Regions from separate parts of the Amycolatopsis sp. NPDC004378 genome, predicted to be linked through region 2. Evidence: riboswitches for the same ligand, from Rfam matches in the RefSeq annotation. Region 2 holds a riboswitch; each other region holds the start of a gene.
The links. Region 2 has a riboswitch for S-adenosylmethionine ahead of thrC (threonine synthase). Riboswitches for the same ligand answer to the same signal wherever they lie in the genome.
Positions count from the first base shown of each region.

Region 1: linked by a shared signal. The riboswitch ahead of ACWEN0_RS03050 (methionine ABC transporter ATP-binding protein) and the one ahead of thrC (threonine synthase) in region 2 are both predicted to bind S-adenosylmethionine.
Region 3: linked by a shared signal. The riboswitch ahead of ACWEN0_RS34760 (aminotransferase class V-fold PLP-dependent enzyme) and the one ahead of thrC (threonine synthase) in region 2 are both predicted to bind S-adenosylmethionine.

Region 1 covers NZ_JBSGDR010000001.1:614,736-620,661, forward strand. The annotation lists gene ACWEN0_RS03040 (ABC-F family ATP-binding cassette domain-containing protein) at 1-1,158, opposite strand, end outside; gene ACWEN0_RS03045 (4-(cytidine 5'-diphospho)-2-C-methyl-D-erythritol kinase) at 1,453-2,415, opposite strand; gene ACWEN0_RS03050 (methionine ABC transporter ATP-binding protein) at 2,485-3,498, opposite strand; SAM riboswitch class I at 3,708-3,798, opposite strand; gene rsmA (16S rRNA (adenine(1518)-N(6)/adenine(1519)-N(6))-dimethyltransferase RsmA) at 3,925-4,761, opposite strand; gene ACWEN0_RS03060 (transglycosylase family protein) at 4,961-5,926, opposite strand, start outside.
Region 2 covers NZ_JBSGDR010000009.1:175,150-181,075, forward strand. The annotation lists gene ACWEN0_RS26070 (helix-hairpin-helix domain-containing protein) at 1-661, shown strand, start outside; gene ACWEN0_RS26075 (ComEC/Rec2 family competence protein) at 658-3,030, shown strand; gene thrC (threonine synthase) at 3,154-4,419, opposite strand; SAM riboswitch class I at 4,433-4,566, opposite strand; gene holA (DNA polymerase III subunit delta) at 4,703-5,683, shown strand; gene rpsT (30S ribosomal protein S20) at 5,750-5,926, opposite strand, start outside.
Region 3 covers NZ_JBSGDR010000015.1:186,358-192,283, reverse strand. The annotation lists gene ACWEN0_RS34780 (penicillin-binding transpeptidase domain-containing protein) at 1-910, shown strand, start outside; gene ACWEN0_RS34775 (ArsR/SmtB family transcription factor) at 995-1,681, shown strand; gene ACWEN0_RS34770 (potassium/proton antiporter) at 1,779-3,257, shown strand; gene ACWEN0_RS34765 (M23 family metallopeptidase) at 3,576-4,184, shown strand; SAM riboswitch class IV at 4,291-4,405, shown strand; gene ACWEN0_RS34760 (aminotransferase class V-fold PLP-dependent enzyme) at 4,445-5,779, shown strand; gene ACWEN0_RS34755 (hypothetical protein) at 5,797-5,926, shown strand, end outside.

The DNA.
Region 1 (5,926 bases), on a different contig from region 2:
CGACGCCGTCATCTCCTGCTTGCCGAACACGACGCGCCCGGCCACCTGCTCGATCGCCTGCAGCACGCGCAGGTCGCCGGGCAGGTCGTCGAGCTCCTGGCGCAGGTGCGCGAGCGCGACCGTCTTGCCCTGGATCCGGCGGCCCGTCGCGCCCTCGACGTCCCCGCCGAGCAGCTTCAGCAGCGACGTCTTGCCGGAGCCGTTGACGCCGACCAGGCCGATCCGGTCGCCCGGGCCGATGCGCCAGGTGACGTGGTCGAGCAGCGTCCGGTCGCCGACCCGGTAGGTCGTGTCCTCCAGCTCCAGCACGGTCTTGCCGAGCCGCCGCTTCGCGAACGCCTGCAGCTCGACGGAATCGCGCGGCGGCGGGACGTCGGCGATCAGCGCTTCGGCCGCTTCGACGCGGTAGCGCGGCTTCGACGAGCGCGCCTGCGGGCCGCGGCGCAGCCAGGCCAGCTCCTTGCGGGCCAGGTTCTGCCGCTTCTCCTCGGCCGTCGCGGCCAGCCGCGCGCGCTCGGCGCGGGCGAAGATCCAGTCGGCGTAACCGCCTTCGTACTGCTCGACGCGGCCGTTCGCGACCTCCCACGTCAGCGTCGCGACGGTGTCGAGGAACCACCGGTCGTGCGTGACGACCACGACCGCGATCCGGCGGGAGAGGAGGTGGTCGGCGAGCCACCGGACACCTTCGACGTCCAGGTGGTTGGTCGGCTCGTCGAGCACGACGAGGTCGAGCTCGCCGGTCAGCGCGGCGGCCAGGGAGACGCGGCGCCGCTCACCGCCGGAGAGGTTCGCGGTCGGCGTGTCCAGCCCGATCGCGGTGATGCCAAGCCCGTCCACAATGGACCGCACGCGCGCGTCGGCGGCCCATTCGTGCTCGGCGCCGTAGCGTTCGAGGACGACGTCGCCGACCGTGCTGCCGTCCGGCAGTTCCGTGCGCTGGGTGACCACGGCCATCCGCAGGTCGCGAACATGGCTCACCCGCCCGGAATCCGGCTCGGTCAGTCCGGAAAGGACTTCCAGGAGCGTGGTCTTGCCACCACCGTTGAGGCCGACGACGCCGATGCGCTGCCCGGCCGCGACGCCGAGCGAAACACCGTCCAGGAGCGGGCGAACCCCGTAGGACTTGCTCACCGCCTCCAGGTTGACCAGGTTGGGCATCCGCTCAGCCGATCCTCTCTACGATGACGAACCGGACCAGGTCCGCTCCAAGGTGATTGCGGACTTTCCCCGCACGGAATGCTTTGGCGGCACCGGCAGCACGCCTGCCTCGAGCCGGTGAGTCCACTGAGGACATGGGACGGTCTCGCGGCTGATCGCCATTCCCGACAACGCGCCATCGACCGGCTCGTATTCCCGCGCGGGCTTCGCCGGTGGTCGACGTCTTCTCCCCACGCAGGATGGCCGCGATGAGCTTGTCCCGCAACGGGCCGGGGAACGCGAACTCCGCCTTCTTCATGCGTGCACCCGCGGTGGCATCGGGCGCGGCGCGTCGTCGCCGCCGACCACGCGGGCGCCGGGGACCGGGCCGTGCGCTACGCGGACGGTCCGGCACACGCCCGCGCCCGACAGCTCCGCGGCGACCTCCACCGCCGACTGGGCGTCCTCGCAGAGGAACGCGCAGGTCGGGCCGGATCCGGAGACCGTGCCGGCGAGCGCGCCCGCGTTGACGCCGGCCCGCAGCGTCCGGCGCAGCCCCGGCCGCAGCGAAACCGCGGCCGCCTGGAGGTCGTTGCCCAGCAGCAGCGCCAGCTGCCGCGGGTCGCCGGAGGCCAGCGCCTCGACGACCGGCGTGTGCGAGCCGATCCGCGGCGGGTTGCCCTCGGCACGCAGGCGGTCGAGCTCGCCGAACACCTTCGGCGTCGACAGGCCGCGCTGGTCGAAGGCCAGCACCCAGTGGAAGGTGTGCCGCGACAGCACCGGGACCAGCTGCTCACCGCGTCCGGTGCCCAGCGCCGTGCCGCCGTAGAGCGCGAACGGGACGTCGCTGCCCAGCCCGGCCGCGATCTCGGCGAGCTCGTCGCGCGTGACGTCGAGGTTCCACAGGCTCGCCAGCCCCACGAGGGTCGCCGCCGCGTCGGCGCTGCCACCCGCCATGCCGCCCGCCACGGGGATGCCCTTGCGCAGCACCACCCGGACCTTCGGGTCGCCGGTGCGCCCGACGTGCGCGGACAGCGCTTCGACCGCCCGCCAGGCCAGGTTTTCCGGGCCGGTCGGGACCGTGCCTTCGCCTTCGCCGTAGATCTCCAGGCCCGGCTCGTCGGTGACGGCGACGGTCACCTCGTCGGTCAGCGACAGGGCCTGGAACACGGTGACCAGCTCGTGGTAACCGTCTTCGCGCAGGTCGTCGACCGAAAGGTGCAGGTTGACCTTGGCCGGGACCCGGACGGTGACTGGGGGCGGAACTACGGCGAGCACCCGACCAGCCTACGTGCCCGCGAAAACGCCCCGATGCGAAGTGCGCATCGGGGCGTCATCGGGACGGGGTCAGGCCGCGGCGACGCCCTGCGGGCCGCGCGCGGTGTGCGTGACGTGGCCGCCGCGCTCGGCGACCCAGGCCAGCGCCGCGTCGGCCCGCTCGCCGCGGACGCCGAGGCGGAACCGGCCGACCGGGGTGTCGCCGATGCGGGTCAGGCCGCCACCGATGGTGGCGAACTCGACGTCGAAGCGGCCCGCGGCCTCGGGCAGCAGCGCGCCGACCGACGCGAAGCCGACCAGCACGACGTCGGCCGAGCGGTCGTAGCGCGAGGTCTGCGCGCGAGTGGTCTCGATGGCCGGCAGCAGCGCCTGCGCGGTGCGGCTGCCCGGGTCCGCGATCAGGTCGAGGACCGTCCCGCGCTCGATGACCGTGCCGTCCTCGAGCACCGCGACGTCGTCGCAGACCCGGCGGACCACGCCGGCGTCCGGCGTCGTGACGACGACGGTGGTGCCCAGCTCGGAGCGGGCGCGGTCGAGCACGGTGAGCACCGCGCCGGCCTCCTCCGGGTCGATCCCGGCGGTCGGGTCGTCGGCGAGCAGCACGGCGGGGGCCGCCGCGAGCGCCTTCGCGACCGCTACCCGGCGGAGCTGCCCGGCGGACAGCTCGCCGGGACGCTGCGCCGCGCGCTGCGTCAGGCCGACGAGGTCGAGCAGCGAGCCGACCCGGCTGCGGCGCTGCGGGCCGTCGACGCCGAGCTGCTCGAGCGGGGACGCGATGTTGCCGGCGATGGTGCGCTCGGCGATCAGCTCCGGCTTCGTCGAGACGACGCCGAGCTGACGGCGGATTTCGCGGAGGCGGCGGCCGTCGAGCGTGCCGGTGTTGAGGCCGTCGAGGCGGACGACGCCGCGGTCCGGCCGCTCCTGCAGCGCGATGCAGCGGGCGAGGACGGACTTGCCCGACCCGGCGGGACCGACCACGCCGAACAGCGAGCCGGCCTGCACGTCGACGCTCACGTCGCGCAGGGCCAGCACCGAATTTCCGTTGGTGGCAAAGGACTTGGACAGGTTTTCGACGGTGATCACGAAGGCTCCAGAAAACGGGGCGCGCTCACTCGGAGGCGCCCGGCCGCAAGCAGAGTCCGTCCGTTATGGACGGTGCGTGAAGAAGAGGTGGACCGGCTGGGACGAGCTCAGTGGGAGCGTCGACATGCGGTCACGGAGCGGCGGCCTTCGTCGACTACGCGACGCCTGGTCAGGAGCAGGGGGCGGGCTACCCTCTTCATCGGAAACGGCCTCCATCGGTCCTGGCGGTAGCACCTGCCCTGTGGAGGGTGGTTGCTGCGACTTCGGCGAGCCAGGTCTCTCAGTCGCTCGGGATGGACGTACTGAGTAAAACCGATCCCGCGGAGCGAAAGCAAGCCCGTTGGCCCAGATCACACGAGTGGAGGTGTCCGAATCGCGAGATCGCACGCCAGGAGGCGTATTTTCCCCGTCTCTACTGTGGACGTGCTAACGCGCGGCGGCGAGCCTCGCGAAGTCGTGCACGTCCAGCTGCTCACCACGGGTCTTCGGGTCGATCCCGGCGGCCGTCAGCAGCTCGCCGGCCCGCTCGGCCGAGCCCGCCCAGCCCGCGAGCGCGGCGCGGAGCGTCTTCCTGCGTTGTGAGAAAGCGGCGTCGACGAGGCCGAAGAGCCGATCGCGGTCGTCCGACGCCGGAGCGTCACCGCGTTCGAAGGCGACGAGCGCGGAGTCGACGTTCGGCACCGGCCAGAACACCGAGCGTGGCACGGCGGCGACCTTGCGTGCCGGGCCGTACCAGGCGAGCTTGACGCTGGGCACGCCGTAGATCCGGCTGCCGGGGCCGGCGGCCATCCGGTCGGCGACCTCGGTCTGGACCATGACGAGCCCGGACTTGAGCGAGGGCACCTCGGCGAGCAGGTGCAGCACGACCGGGACGGCGACGTTGTAGGGCAGGTTGGCGACGAGCGCGGTCGGCTCCCCCAGCTGTTCGCGGGTGACGCGCAGTGCGTCGGCCCCGACGACCTGCAGCCGTTCCACGGCCTCGGGCCCCCGCTCGGCGACGGTCTTCGGCAGCCGCTCGGCGAGCACGGGGTCGATCTCGACGGCGACGACCCGCGCGCCGGTGGCGAGCAGCCCGAGCGTCAGCGACCCGAGCCCGGGCCCGACCTCGAGCACGACGTCCCCCTCGCCGACGCCGGCGAGTTCGACGATCCGCCGCACGGTGTTGGGATCGTGCACGAAGTTCTGCCCGAGCTTCTTGGTCGGCCGCACGTCGAGCTCGGCCGCCAGCCCCCGGATCTCGGCAGGTCCCAGCAGTTCAACCACCGGCCGAGCCTACCGGCGGGGCATCACCCGTGATTGAGCAGGCATCACCCGTGATTGGACGGGCATCACCGTGATGCCCCCGCAGTCACGCGTGATGCCCCTCGGCACACGCGTGATGCCCTCCCGATCACGGGTGATGCCTTTTGGTGCACGCGAAACGGCCCTCACCTCGGGAGGTGAGGGCCGTTCGGTGAGACTGTCAGGCCTTCTTGCCGCAGACCGGCCAGGCGCTGTAGCTGCCGCCACGGGCGGCCTTGACCTTCTCCGCGATCGCGATCTGCTGCTCGCGCGAAGCCTGGCTCGGCAGGGCCGCGTACTGGTCGCCGCCGTAGGCGTTCCAGGTCTGCTTGTCGAATTGGAGGCCGCCGTAGTAGCCGTTGCCGGTGTTGATGGCCCAGTTGCCGCCCGACTCGCACTGCGCGATGCGGTCCCACGCGGAGCCGTCGCCGATGTCCGGCGTCGGGGCCTCCTTGGTGCCGACGTGGATGATCTTCGGCTTCGGCTGGGTGATGACCTGCTCGGAGATGCTCTCGCGGGAGACCTCTTTGCCGTTCTTCTGCGTGACCTTGTAGGTCACCATCTTCTCGCCCGGCGTGCCCGGGTCCTCGACCGACGTCTTGCCCTTGGCCAGGTCCGGGTCGTCGACGCGCTGCTCGGGCGGGTCGATGGTCTCCTTCTGGACGACCGTCGAGACGCCGGTGCGGCTGATGTGCACCTCGGCGCCGTCGGTCAGCTTGACGTCCAGGCCACCCTCGGCCTGGTCCTCCGGGCCGAGCGTGAGCTTGTACTCGCCCAGGAACTCCTTGGTCGTGACCGCGGTGGTCTTGACCTGCTTGGGCGCGTTGGCGCCGTCGTACAGCGTGACGTTCTTGAGGGTCTTGATCTCGACCGTGGCGCCCTGCAGCGGCAGCTCGCCGTCCTTCGGCATCGACATCCACGTGCCGGGCTTGTCGAGCTCGGTCATGCCGAGCTGGCCCAGCGCGTCGCCGAGGTGGGTCGCGCGGACCCAGGAGGTGCGCTCCGAGCCGTCGACGATCATCTTCAGCTGGCGGCCGCGCTCGAGCTTGATGACGCCGCCGTCGCCGACCTCCGCCTGCGGGGACGGCGAGAGGGAGTCGTGCGCACCGACGGACAGGCCCGCGTCCTCGAGCACCTCGCCGACGGT
Region 2 (5,926 bases):
GCTGGCCGACCAGCTCTCGCCCGACGCGACCACCGTCGGGCCGGGCGGCCGGCTGGTCCGGCGCTGGCTGCCGGCCGGTGCCGGCCGCCGCCGGTGGGCGTTCGCCGGTGTCCTCGCGGCGGTCGTGGTGATCGTCCTCGGCTCGGTCGCGCTCCTCGGGGGCCGTCCGGTGCCCGAGTCGCCACCTGCGCTCCCCAGCGCGAAACCGGCGAGTGAGGCATCGGCCCGGGCCGCACCCCAGGCCGGCCTCGTCGTCAGCGTGATCGGCCGCGTGCGGTCGCCCGGTCTCGTCACCGTCCCCCAGGGCGCCCGCGTCGCGGACGTGCTGCGGGCGGTCGGCGGCGCCGAACCCGGCGCGGACCTGAACGCGCTGAACCTCGCCCGCCGGGTGACCGACGGCGAACAGCTCGCGGTCGGGATCCCGGCACCGGCACCACCCGCCGGCCCGGGCGGCGCCCCGGCGGCCGGCAAGGTCGACCTCAACGCGGCCAGCGCGGACCAGCTGGACACGCTGCCGGGCGTCGGCGAGGTGACGGCCCAGCGGATCGTCCAGTGGCGCACCGACCACGGCGGCTTCACGAAAGTCGAGCAACTGCGCGAAGTCTCCGGGATCGGGGAAAGCAAGTTCGAGAAACTCCGTGGGCAGGTGACGGTCGGATGAGCACCCTTCCCCCGATCGACACCCGCCAGGACATGCGCCTGGTCCCAGCGGCGCTGACCTGCTGGCTCGCGGCCCTGGGCGGCCTGCTGCTGGGCTGGTGGACGGCGGTCGCCGTCGGCCTGGTCTCGGCGGTGCTCGCCGGGCTGGTGCTCTGGCGAGCGCGGGGGCGGCCGCGAGTGCTCGGTGCGGCGGCGGCACTGCTCGTGCTGGGGCTCGTCGCCGCCGGTCCGGTCGCCTGGCGGATCCGCGGCGCGCAGGCAGACGACCTGCGCGCCGCGACCGGCGACGGGCTGCCGGCGGCCTTGCGGGTCGTCGTCACCGAACGCCCGAAACCCGTGCGCAGCGCGGGGTACGCCGATCAGCAGGCGGGTGCCCGGTCGGTGGTGCTGGCCGCCGACGTCCGCACGGCGGCGGTCGACGGCCGGCCGGTCTCGTCGTCCGGGCGCGTCCTGCTGCTGGCACCGGTCGCGCAGTGGGCGGCCCTCGTGCCGGGCCAGGACGTGACGGCCACCGGCATGCTGCTGCCGCCGCGCGGTGCGGACCTGACCGTCGCGGTGCTGTCCGTCCGCGGCCCGCCGGGGGAGCCCGGCCCGGCGCCGTGGTGGCAGCGGGCGGCGGCCGGCCTGCGCGCCGGTCTCCACGACCTGTGCCAGGTCCTGCCGGACGAACCCGCCGGCCTGATACCGGGACTGGTCCTGGGCGACACGAGCGCGTTGTCGCCGCGGGTCGAGCAGGAGTTCGTCACCGCGGGACTCGCCCACCTGACCGCGGTCAGCGGGGGAAACCTCGCCGTGGCGTGCGGAGCCGTCCTGCTCCTGCTGCGCCTGCTGCGGCTCGGCCCCAGGCTGTCGGCGGTCGCCGCCGGCGTGTGCCTGGCCGGGTTCCTCGTGCTGGTCGGCCCGGAACCGAGCGTGCTGCGGGCCGGGGTGATGGCGGCGGTCGCCCTGCTGGCGCTGGCGCTGGGACGGCGGGGTTCGGCGTTGCCCGCGCTGGCGTTCGCGGTGTGCGTGCTCGTGGTGGCGGATCCCGCCATGGCGACGGACTTCGGGTTCGCGCTCTCGGTGTTCGCCACCGCCGGGCTGGTCCTGCTCGCGCCCCGCTGGGCCGGCGCGCTGGTCCGCCGCGGCGTCCCACCCGGGTTCGCCGAAGGGCTGGCGATCCCGCTGGCGGCGTTCCTGGTGACGGCGCCGGTCATCGCGGGCATGGCGGGTTCGGTGAGCCTGGTGTCGGTGCTGACGAACGTCCTCGCCGCGCCCGTGGTGGCGCCGGTGACGGTGCTCGGCGTGCTGGCCACGGTCACCGGTCCCTGGTGGCCGGGCGCCGGGAAGGTCTTGGTGCACCTGGCCGGTCCGGAGGCCGAGTGGCTGATCACGGTGGCGCGTCACGGTGCCCGGGCGCCCGGCGCGGTCGTGCCGTGGCCGGGTGGCTGGTCAGGTGGGCTGCTCGCCGCCGCCGTCCTCGCGGTGCTGGTCCTGGCGGCCCGGCGTCGTCGCGTGCGGCTGGCGATGGCCGTGCTGGTGGTCGGCGCCCTGCTGGTGTTCGTGCCGGTCCGGGTGCTCGCGCCGGCGTGGCCCCCGCGGAACTGGGCGATGGTCGAGTGCGACGTCGGCCAGGGCGACGCGGTCGTGCTGGCGACCGCCGAGCCCGGGCGGGCGGTCGTCGTGGACACCGGGCCCGAACCGGGGCCGGTCGACGAATGCCTGCAGCGGCTGGCCGTCGACCGGATCCCGCTGCTGGTGCTGAGCCACCTGCACGCGGACCACATCGGCGGGCTCGCGTCGGTCTTCGACGGCCGGGCGGTGGGCGGTGTCGCCGTCGGCCCCGGGCGGGCGCCGGAGTGGGCGTGGCGCCAGGTGGCGGCGGAGGCGGAGCGGCAAGCAGTGCCCCTGGTGGAGCTGAGCCCGGGGGAGAAGCTGGCGTGGCCCGGGCTTTCGCTCGACGTGCTCGGCCCGCGTTACGTCCCGGCCCGCTCGGCCGGTCAGCAGGACGGCACCACGATCAACAACAGCTCGGTGGTCCTGCGCGCGGAAACCCCGGCGGGCCGGGTGCTCCTGACCGGCGACGTCGAACTGGCGGCGCAGGCGGACCTCTTGGCCGACGTCGGCGACCTGAAAGCGGAGGTGTTGAAGGTGCCCCACCACGGTTCGCGCTACTCGCTGCCGTCGTTCCTCGCGGCGGTGGCCCCGCGGATGGCGTTGGTCAGCGTGGGCGCGGGCAACACGTACGGCCACCCGAGCAAGTCCACAATGGACAGCCTGACGGGGCTGGGCGCCCTGGTCACCCGGACCGACCTGGACGGCGACACGGCGGTGGTCGCGGGCCCGGCGATCGTCCGCCGGGGCGAGCCACGCGGTCCGCCGCGCCGGTGATCCCGGCGGCCACCGGGAGCGTGGCCGGGCGAGGAGCACCCCGGCCGATGAACCGCCCACCGCGCGAACGGAAGGAGGCCATGGCGCCGGGGCGGGCACGCGGGCTCGCCCCGGCGGCGGACGTCAGTAGCCGAGGGCCTCGTTCACGGCCTTGGCCGACGGGGGCACGGTCGCCTTCGGGCCGATGTGGTTCTCGACCGCGTCGAGGGTCTTGAGGCCGTCGCCGGTGATGAGGAGGACCGTCTCGGCGTCCGGGTCCAGCTTGCCCGTCTCGACCAGCTTCTTCGCCGTGGCAACGGTGACCCCGCCGGCCGTCTCGGTGAAGATGCCCTCGGTGCGGGCCAGCAGGCGGATGCCCTCGACGACCTCTTCGTCGGTGACGTCCTCGATCGCGCCGCCGGTGCGGTTGACGATGTCGAGCACGTACGGGCCGTCGGCCGGGTTGCCGATCGCCAGCGAACGGGCGATCGTGTCCGGCTTCACCGGCTGGACCACGTCGTGGCCCTCGCGGAACGCCGTCGACACCGGCGAGCAGCCCGTGGCCTGGGCGCCGAACACCTTGTACGGGCTGGCGTCGACGAGACCGAGCTGGCCCAGCTCGCGGAAACCCTTGTCCACCTTGGTCAGCTGCGAACCGGAGGCGATCGGCACGACGATCTGCGGCGGGATGCGCCAGCCGAGCTGCTCGGCGACCTCGAAGGCCAGCGTCTTCGAGCCTTCCGAGTAGTACGGCCGGACGTTCACGTTCACGAACGCCCACTTCGGGTGCTCGCCGGCCAGCTCGGTGGCGAGGCGGTTGACGTCGTCGTAGTTGCCGTCGACGGCGATCAGGTCGCCGTCGTACACCGCGGTGGTGAGGATCTTGGCGCGCTCGAGGGTCTTCGGGATCAGCACGACCGACCGCCAGCCCGCGCGGGCCGCGGCGGCGGCCGTCGCGTTGGCCAGGTTGCCGGTCGACGGACACGCGAGCACCTCGAACCCGAACTCGCGCGCCGCGGCCAGGGCGACGGCGACGACGCGGTCCTTGAAGGAGTGCGTCGGGTTGCCGGTGTCGTCCTTGACCCACACGCGCTTGAGGCCGAGCTCCTTCGCGAGCCGGTCGGCGCGGATGAGGCGGGTCGCGCCGGGCTCGGTGTTCGGGATCTCTTCGACGTTGGACGGCACCGGGAGGAGCTTCTTGTAGCGCCAGATGTTCTTGGGGCCGGCCTCGATGTCCTCACGGCGGACGCGGCCGAAGTCGTAGGCGACCTCGAGCGGCGAGAAGTCCTCGGCGGAGACGAACTCGGGGGCGAGCGGCTGCCGGTGTCCCTCTTCCTTCGACACCAGTTCGACGGCGGGACCGAGATCCGGGGTCTTCGTGGTGGAGGTCGTTCCGAGGGTGGCGGTCATCGCGAGGTTCCTTTCCTCATCTGCCCCGCCGAAGCGGGCCGGAATTGGCACCGTGGTCGTCAGCTACCCCGCGATCGCGGGATGACGGGCTGTACGCCGGTTGCCGGGGCTTCGTCGGGCCGTTCCCTCTGCCCCTCTGGATGAGCGGTATTCGGTTGTCGGTGCGCGCGAGTCAGCGCGCCGCCTCGAGGACACCGTACGACATGGCGGTCACGCTGTGCCATGGTGGCCGCCCGACATCACCGGAGCGGGGGCACGAAGGAGCAAGTGAGAGGATTCGTCCGTGACCGCGCAAGCCACCGCCCCGGCCCCGCTGCACCTGGTGCTCGGCGAGGAAGAACTGCTGATCGAGCGGGCCGTCCGCGAGACGCTCGGCGCCGCCCGCGCCGTCGACGCGACGGCCGAGCTGACCCGCGTCCGGGTGTCCGAACTCACAGCGCCCGAGCTCGCCGAACTGGTCAGCCCGTCGCTGTTCAGCGAAGGCCGTGTGATCGTCCTGGAGTCGGCGCAGGACATCTCGCAGGAGCTGGCCGACGCCGTCGCGTCGTACCTGAAGGACCCGGCGGACGGTGTCGTGCTGGTCGTCGTGCACACCGGCGGGGGCCGCAGCAAGGCGGGCAAGTCGCTGCCGGCCGCGCTCAAGAAGGCCGGCGCCGAGGTCACCGAGTGCCCGAAGCTGACCAAGCCGGCCGAGCGCGAGCAGTTCGTGCGGCACGAGGTGCGCCGGGCGGGCGGCAAGATCGACCCGGCCGGGGTGGCCGCGCTGATCGACGCCGTGGGCTCCGACCTGCGGGAACTCTCCTCGGCGGCCGGTCAGCTGGTGGCCGACACGGGCGGGACGGTCGACGCCGACGCGGTCCGCCGCTACCACCGCGGCCGCGCCGACGTGACCGGGTTCGCGGTCGCGGAGAAGGCGGTCGGCGGCGACCGCTCGGCGGCGCTGGAGTCGCTGCGCTGGGCGATGCAGCTGGGCGTCCCGCACGTCCTGGTGGCCGACGCGCTGGCCGACGCGGTCCGCACGATCGCCCGCGTGTCCGGCGCGGGGCGGGGCAACCCGAATCAGCTGGCGGGCGAGCTGGGCATGCCGCCGTGGAAGATCCGCAAGGCGCAGGGCCAGTCGCGCGGCTGGAACCCCGACGGCCTGGCGACGGCGATGCGCGTGGTGGCGAGGCTGAACGCCGAGGTCAAGGGGGTGGCGGCGGACCCGGGCTACGCGTTGGAGCGAGCCGTGCTGGAGGTGGCGGCCGCCAAGGGCGATCGGTGACGACGTGCGTGTCCGGGCATGAAAAAGCCCCGGCCGGAGCCGGGGCTTTCCCAGAAATCAAGCGGCTCAGAGCGCGTTGACGCGCTTCGCCAGCGCCGACTTCTTGTTGGCGGCCTGGTTGGCGTGGATGACGCCCTTCGAGACGGCCTTGTCCAGCTTCTGGGCGGCGTCGCGCTGCAGCTCGACGGCCTTTGCCTTGTCGCCGGCCTCGGCGGCTTCGCGGACCTTGCGGATCGCGGTCTT
Region 3 (5,926 bases), on a different contig from region 2:
CGCGGGCGAGGCCAAGCCGCTGACGTCGAGCCTGAGCCTGGCCGCGCAGAACGCGGCGCAGAAAGCGGTCGACGGCTACCGAGGCTCGGCCATGGTGGTCGCGCTCGACACGGGTTCGGGGGACATCTTGGCCGTCGCGCAGAACGCGGCCGCCGGGAACCAGCCGAAGGCGCTCAACGGCCTGTACGAGCCGGGCTCGTCGTTCAAGATCGCGACGTCGGTGGCGGCGATCCAGCAGAGCGGACTGACGTCGGCGTCGCCGGTCGACTGCCCGGGTGTCGCGACGATCGGCACGCGGACGGTCAAGAACGAAGGCTTCGAGCTGGGCGCGACGAACCTGCAGACGGCGTTCGCGCGGTCCTGCAACACGACGTTCGGCCGGCTCGCGCTGGCCCTGCCCGCCGACGGGCTGGTGAAGGCGGCGAACGAGCTGGGGCTCAACGCCGACTACGACATCCCGGGCATCCCCACCGAGCTGGGCAAGGTCGAGCCCGCGGCGAGCAAGGACGAGCAGGTCGAGGACGGGTTCGGCCAGGGCCGCATCCAGGCCAGCTGCCTCGGTGGCGCCGTGATGGCGGCGACGGTCGCGTCCGGCAGGGCGATCACGCCGCGGCTGTGGCACGACCTGGAAACGCAGGTCGTCAAGGGGTACTCGCCGCCGCCCGCGTCGGTGCTCGGCGAAGTCCGGAAGATGATGCGCGCGGTGGTGCAGAGCGGGACCGGGCGTGGCGCCGCGAGCGCGGGCGACGTGTTCGGCAAGACGGGCACGGCCCAGTTCGGCGACGGGTCGAACGCCACGGGCTGGTTCGTCGGCTACCGCGGGAACGTCGCCTTCGCGGTGGTCCTGGAGAACTCGAACGACTCGGGTCCGGCGGTCACCCTGGCCGCCCAGTTCCTCAAGGCCCTCTGAAGTCTCCGCACCGGCGGCGCTTTCCCGGGAAAGGGCCGTGTCGGTTCGGCCGTGGGCGAAGCGTGGCCGTCGTACCGTGGGCGCATGGAGACGATCGCTCTCGCCGAGGTGGCCGCGGTGCTCGCCGACCCGAGCCGCGCCACCATGTGCCTCGCCCTGCTCGACGGGCGGGCGTGGACCGTCGGCGAGCTGGCCAAGGCGGCCGGGATCGCCCTCTCCACGGCCAGTGAGCACGTCACCCGGCTGGTCGACGCCGGGTTCGTCGCGCGGGTGAAGCAGGGCCGGGCCAGTTACGTCCGGATCGCCGACCCGCGCGTGGCCGAGCTGATCGAGCACCTGGCCCAGCACGCCGAGCACCGGCCGGTGACCGGGCTGAAGTCGTCGCTGCGGGTGAAGCGGCTCGGCTTCGCGCGGACCTGCTACGACCACCTCGCCGGCTCGCTCGGCGTCGCCGTCCGCGACGGCATGCTCGCGACCGGCCTGGTCGACACCGCCGACGGGCTGACGCTGACCGCGCGCGGCCGCGAAGTGCTGGCCGGTCTCGGCGTGCCGGTCGCCGCCGGGCCGCGGCGGCCGCTGCTGCGCGACTGTCTGGATTGGACGGAACGCCGAGACCACCTCGCCGGGGCGGTGCCCGCGGCCCTGCTCGAGCGGGCGGTCGACGCGGGCTGGGTCGGCCGGGACGGCCACCGCGCGGTCAAGGTCCTGCCGGCCGCCGCCCGGCCGTTCGCCGCTCTCGGTGTCGATCTCGACGCGCTGAGTGCGCCTTAACACACCGGTTGTCCGACTCGCGGCAGCGGTACACGAACGAGTTAACCCACCCGCTTCACTATTCTGAGTGCCCCACGGCACTCGGGAGGGAGGCGGCATGGACCAGCTTCCGGTCCTGCTCGGCGTCGGCGGCGTCGTGCTCCTCGCCTCCGTGCTCGCCGTGCGCGTCTCGATCCGGCTCGGCCTGCCCTCGCTGCTGCTGTACCTCGCGATCGGCGTCGTGCTCGGCGAAGCCGGCTTCGGCATCCGGTTCGACAACCCCGGCCTGACCCAGTCGCTCGGGCTCGCCGCGCTCGTCATGATCCTCGCCGAAGGCGGGCTGACCACGCGGTGGTCGGCCGTGAAACCCGCGCTGGGCCTCGGCATCGCACTGTCCACAGTGGCCGTCGCGGTGAGCGTCGCGGTCACCGGCGCGGCCCTGCACTGGCTGCTCGGCCTGGACTGGCGGTTCGCCCTGCTGTGGGGCGCCGTGCTCGCCTCGACCGACGCGGCCGCGGTGTTCTCCGTGCTGCGCACCGCCGGGATCGGGAAACGCCTGGTCGGCGCGCTGGAGCTGGAGTCCGGCATCAACGACGCACCGGCGTACATCGCCGTCGTCGTGCTCGCCGCCGGCACCACTGTGGACTGGACGCTGCCGCTGCTGGTGGTCTACGAGCTCGCGGCGGGCCTGGCCATCGGGCTCGGGTTCGGCTGGCTGGGTGGCATCGCGCTGCGCCGGGCCGCGCTGCCGGCGACCGGCCTCTACCCGCTGGCCACCGTCGCGGTGTGCGTCGTGGCGTACTCCTCCGGCCAGCTGCTGCACGCGTCCGGGCTGCTCGCCACCTACGTCGCCGCGCTGGTGCTGGGCAATTCGCGGCTGCCGCACCGCTCGGACACGCTGTCGTTCGCCGAAGGCCTCGGCTGGCTGGCGCAGATCGGGCTGTTCGTGCTGCTCGGGCTGTTCGCCTCGCCCGGCCGGCTGTTCGAGACGATCGTGCCGGGCCTGGTCGCCGGGGCCGTCGTGCTGCTGCTGGCGCGGCCGATCTCCGTCGTGCTCTCGGTGCTGCCGTTCCGGCTGCCGTGGCGGGAACAGGCGTTCCTGTCGTGGGCCGGGCTGCGCGGCGCGGTCCCGATCGTGCTCGCGATGATCCCGCTGTCGGAGGGGGTGCCCGGCGCGCAACGGCTGGTCGACGCGGTGTTCGTGCTGGTCATCGTGCTGACGCTGGTGCAGGGCGCGACGCTCGGGCCGCTCGGGCGCCGGCTCGGGCTGGCCAAGAAGTCCGAGGCGCACGAGATCGAGGTCGACTCCGCGCCGCTGGACGAGCTGGGTGCCGAGCTGCTGCAGGTCCGCATCCAGCCCGGGTCGAAGCTGCACGGCGTGTACCTGTCCGAGCTGCGCCTGCCGACCGGCGCGACGGTCAGCCTGGTCGTGCGCGAAGGCGCCGGCTTCACCCCGCAGAAGACCAGCCGGCTGCAGGAGAACGACCAGCTGCTGGTGGTCACGACGAGCGGCGTCCGCGACGCCGCCGAGCGCCGGATCCGCGCGGTGGACCGCGCCGGCCGCCTGGCCCGCTGGAAGGGCGAGTCGGGCCGTTAGCCCGTTCGTGGTCGCCCCCGCGGCGTGACCGGTCGGACGACTTCGTGCCGACCCCCCAATCACACGTGATGCCCCTCCAATCACGCGTGATGCCCGCCCCGTCACGCGTGATGCCGTTTTCGGCAGGGCAAGGCCGTGAACAGCGCTTGTCCGGTCCTTGTCCGGTCTCGGTGCCGACCTGGTGATCTTTTCCCGCAAGGGTGAGGGGCGCCTCACGAAAATCTCACGCGATCTTCCCAGTGATCCAACCTTTGGCCTACTGTGCGCTCGATCGGGTTAGTTCGAATGGGTGAGCGTTAGGCCAAAGGAGTACGCAGGGTGACGAAACTGCATGTTCGCGGGGCGCTCCTCGTCGCCGCCGTCACGACCGCCCTCGGGCTCGTCTCGGCGCCGGCCGCGACCGCCGAAGTCGCGCCGTTCCCCGCGCTCGCCCTGCCGTTCAAGGCCGGTCAGCAGGTCTACTCCGCCGGTATCCACTCCGACGACGGCAGCACCGGCGTCGAGAACGCCATCGACTTCAGCCCGGCCGACCGGACCGTCCGCGCGCCGCTCGCCGGCACCGTCCGCCTGCAGCACTGCGCGGGTGGCGACTGGGTGACCATCGACCACGCCGGCGGCTGGCGGACCGGGTACTACCACATGGAAGGCATCAAGGTCAGCGACGGCGAGCACGTCGAGGCCGGCGCCGTGCTCGGGTCGACCGGCAACGCGCTGCCCTGCGGCGGCAGCAGCACCGGTGCCCACGTGCACTTCACGCTCTGGACCCTGCCGGACGCCTCGGCGGCGGCCCACGGCGAGCCCGTCGACGGCAAGACCATCGGCGGGTGGCTGTTCACCGCGGGTGCCGAGCAGTACGCGGGCACCGCGACGCACCTCTCCGACCATGCGGTCACGCAGCTGCCGGGGCACTTCCGCGCGAAGCTCTGACCAGCGCGAACGACGCGGGAAACACCCGGCGTCGGCTGTGAGCGGCGTCTCAGAATGTGAGCCGGGGGTTGGCCGCCGGGCGCGTTCTCGGTTACCTTCTGTGCCAGGTCATGAGTGCCAGCGCGAAGCCCCGGCTTGCTGGCCGGCAACCCTCCTACCGCGGTGGGGTGCCCCGGGTGAAGACCGGGCCGGTCGCGTCGTGCGACGGGCAAGCGCGGGCCCCTCGCCGGGGTCCCCCGGACCGCCGAGGAGGCACCCCGATGACTCTCGCCCTCGACCGCACCACCGCGATCACCCCTGCCGTGCAAGGCATCCCGGCCGTCGCCGGCGCCGCGCTGCGGGTCCCGCTCGTCACCGGGGACACCATCGGCTACGCCAACCTCGACCACGCCGCGAGCGCCCCGTGCCTCGACGCCGTCCGCGCCAAGGTCGACGAGTTCCTGCCCTGGTACGCCAGCGTCCACCGCGGCGCCGGCTTCGCGTCGCAGGTCTCCACCAAGCTCTACGAACGCACTCGCGACGTCCTGCGCCGCTTCGTCGACGCCCGCCGGACGGACACGGTCGTGTTCACCCGCAACACCACCGACTCGTTCAACCTGCTCGCGCGCAGCCTTCCCCGCCACACCACGGTGATCGTGTTCGACACCGAGCACCACGCCGCGCTGCTGCCGTGGCAGGGCCCGAACGTCCGGCGGATCCCGACCCCGCGCACGCGTCTCGCCGCGGTGTCCGCTGTGGACGAAGCGCTCGCGGACGCGCCGCAGGGGCCGCGGCTGGTCGTCGTCACCGGAGCGTCCAATGTGACCGGTGAGCTGCTCCCGGTCGCCGAAATCGCCGCCGTGGCAAGGAAGCACGGCGCCCGCGTCGCGCTCGACGCCGCCCAGCTCGCCCCGCACCGGCGGATCTCCGTCAAGGACCTGGACGTCGACTACGTCGCCATCTCCGGCCACAAGCTGTACGCGCCCTTCGGGGCGGGCGCGCTGATCGGCCGCGCCGACTGGCTGCGCGCCGCCCGGCCGTACCTCGCCGGCGGCGGCGCGACGAAGCTCGTCACCGAAGACGCGGTGGTCTGGAACACCGGTCCGGAGCGCCACGAAGCGGGCTCGCCGAACACCGTCGGCGTGTACGCGCTCGGCGTCGCGTGCGAAACCCTCAGCGAGAACTGGGACGCCGTCGTGGCGCACGAACAGGCCCTGCTTTCCCGGCTGCGCAAGGGACTCGAGGGTATCCCGGGCTGCGCCGAGCTGCGCCTGTTCGACGCGCCGGTCGACCGCGTCGGTACGGTCAGCTTCGTCGTCGACGGCTTCGACCCGGGCTGGCTGGCGGCCGTGCTGTCGGCCGAGTACGGCATCGGCGTGCGCGACGGCGCGTTCTGCGCCCACATCGCGGCGAAGCGCCTCATCGGCGTCACCGGCGGGGAGGGGCAGCAGGCGGTCCGCGTCAGCCTCGGGCTGGGCAGCACCGAGGAGCACGTCGACCGCGTTGTGCTGGCCCTGCGCCAGATCGTCGCGCGCGGCGCCCGCTGGGAGTACGCGAAGGTGGACGGCCGCTGGGCCCCGGTCGGCGACCCGCGGGAGCTGCCGCCCTTCTGCTGAGGCGCTAACCTAGGCGGATGGGGCGAGGGCGGTACTGGTTTCCGGTGGCGTTGCTGGGGTTCGCGCAGGTCGGCATGGTGGCGGCACAGCTGCTGGCCCGCCGCAGCCCGGCCGAGTGGCAGTCCCCCGACGTCTTGCTCCGCCCGC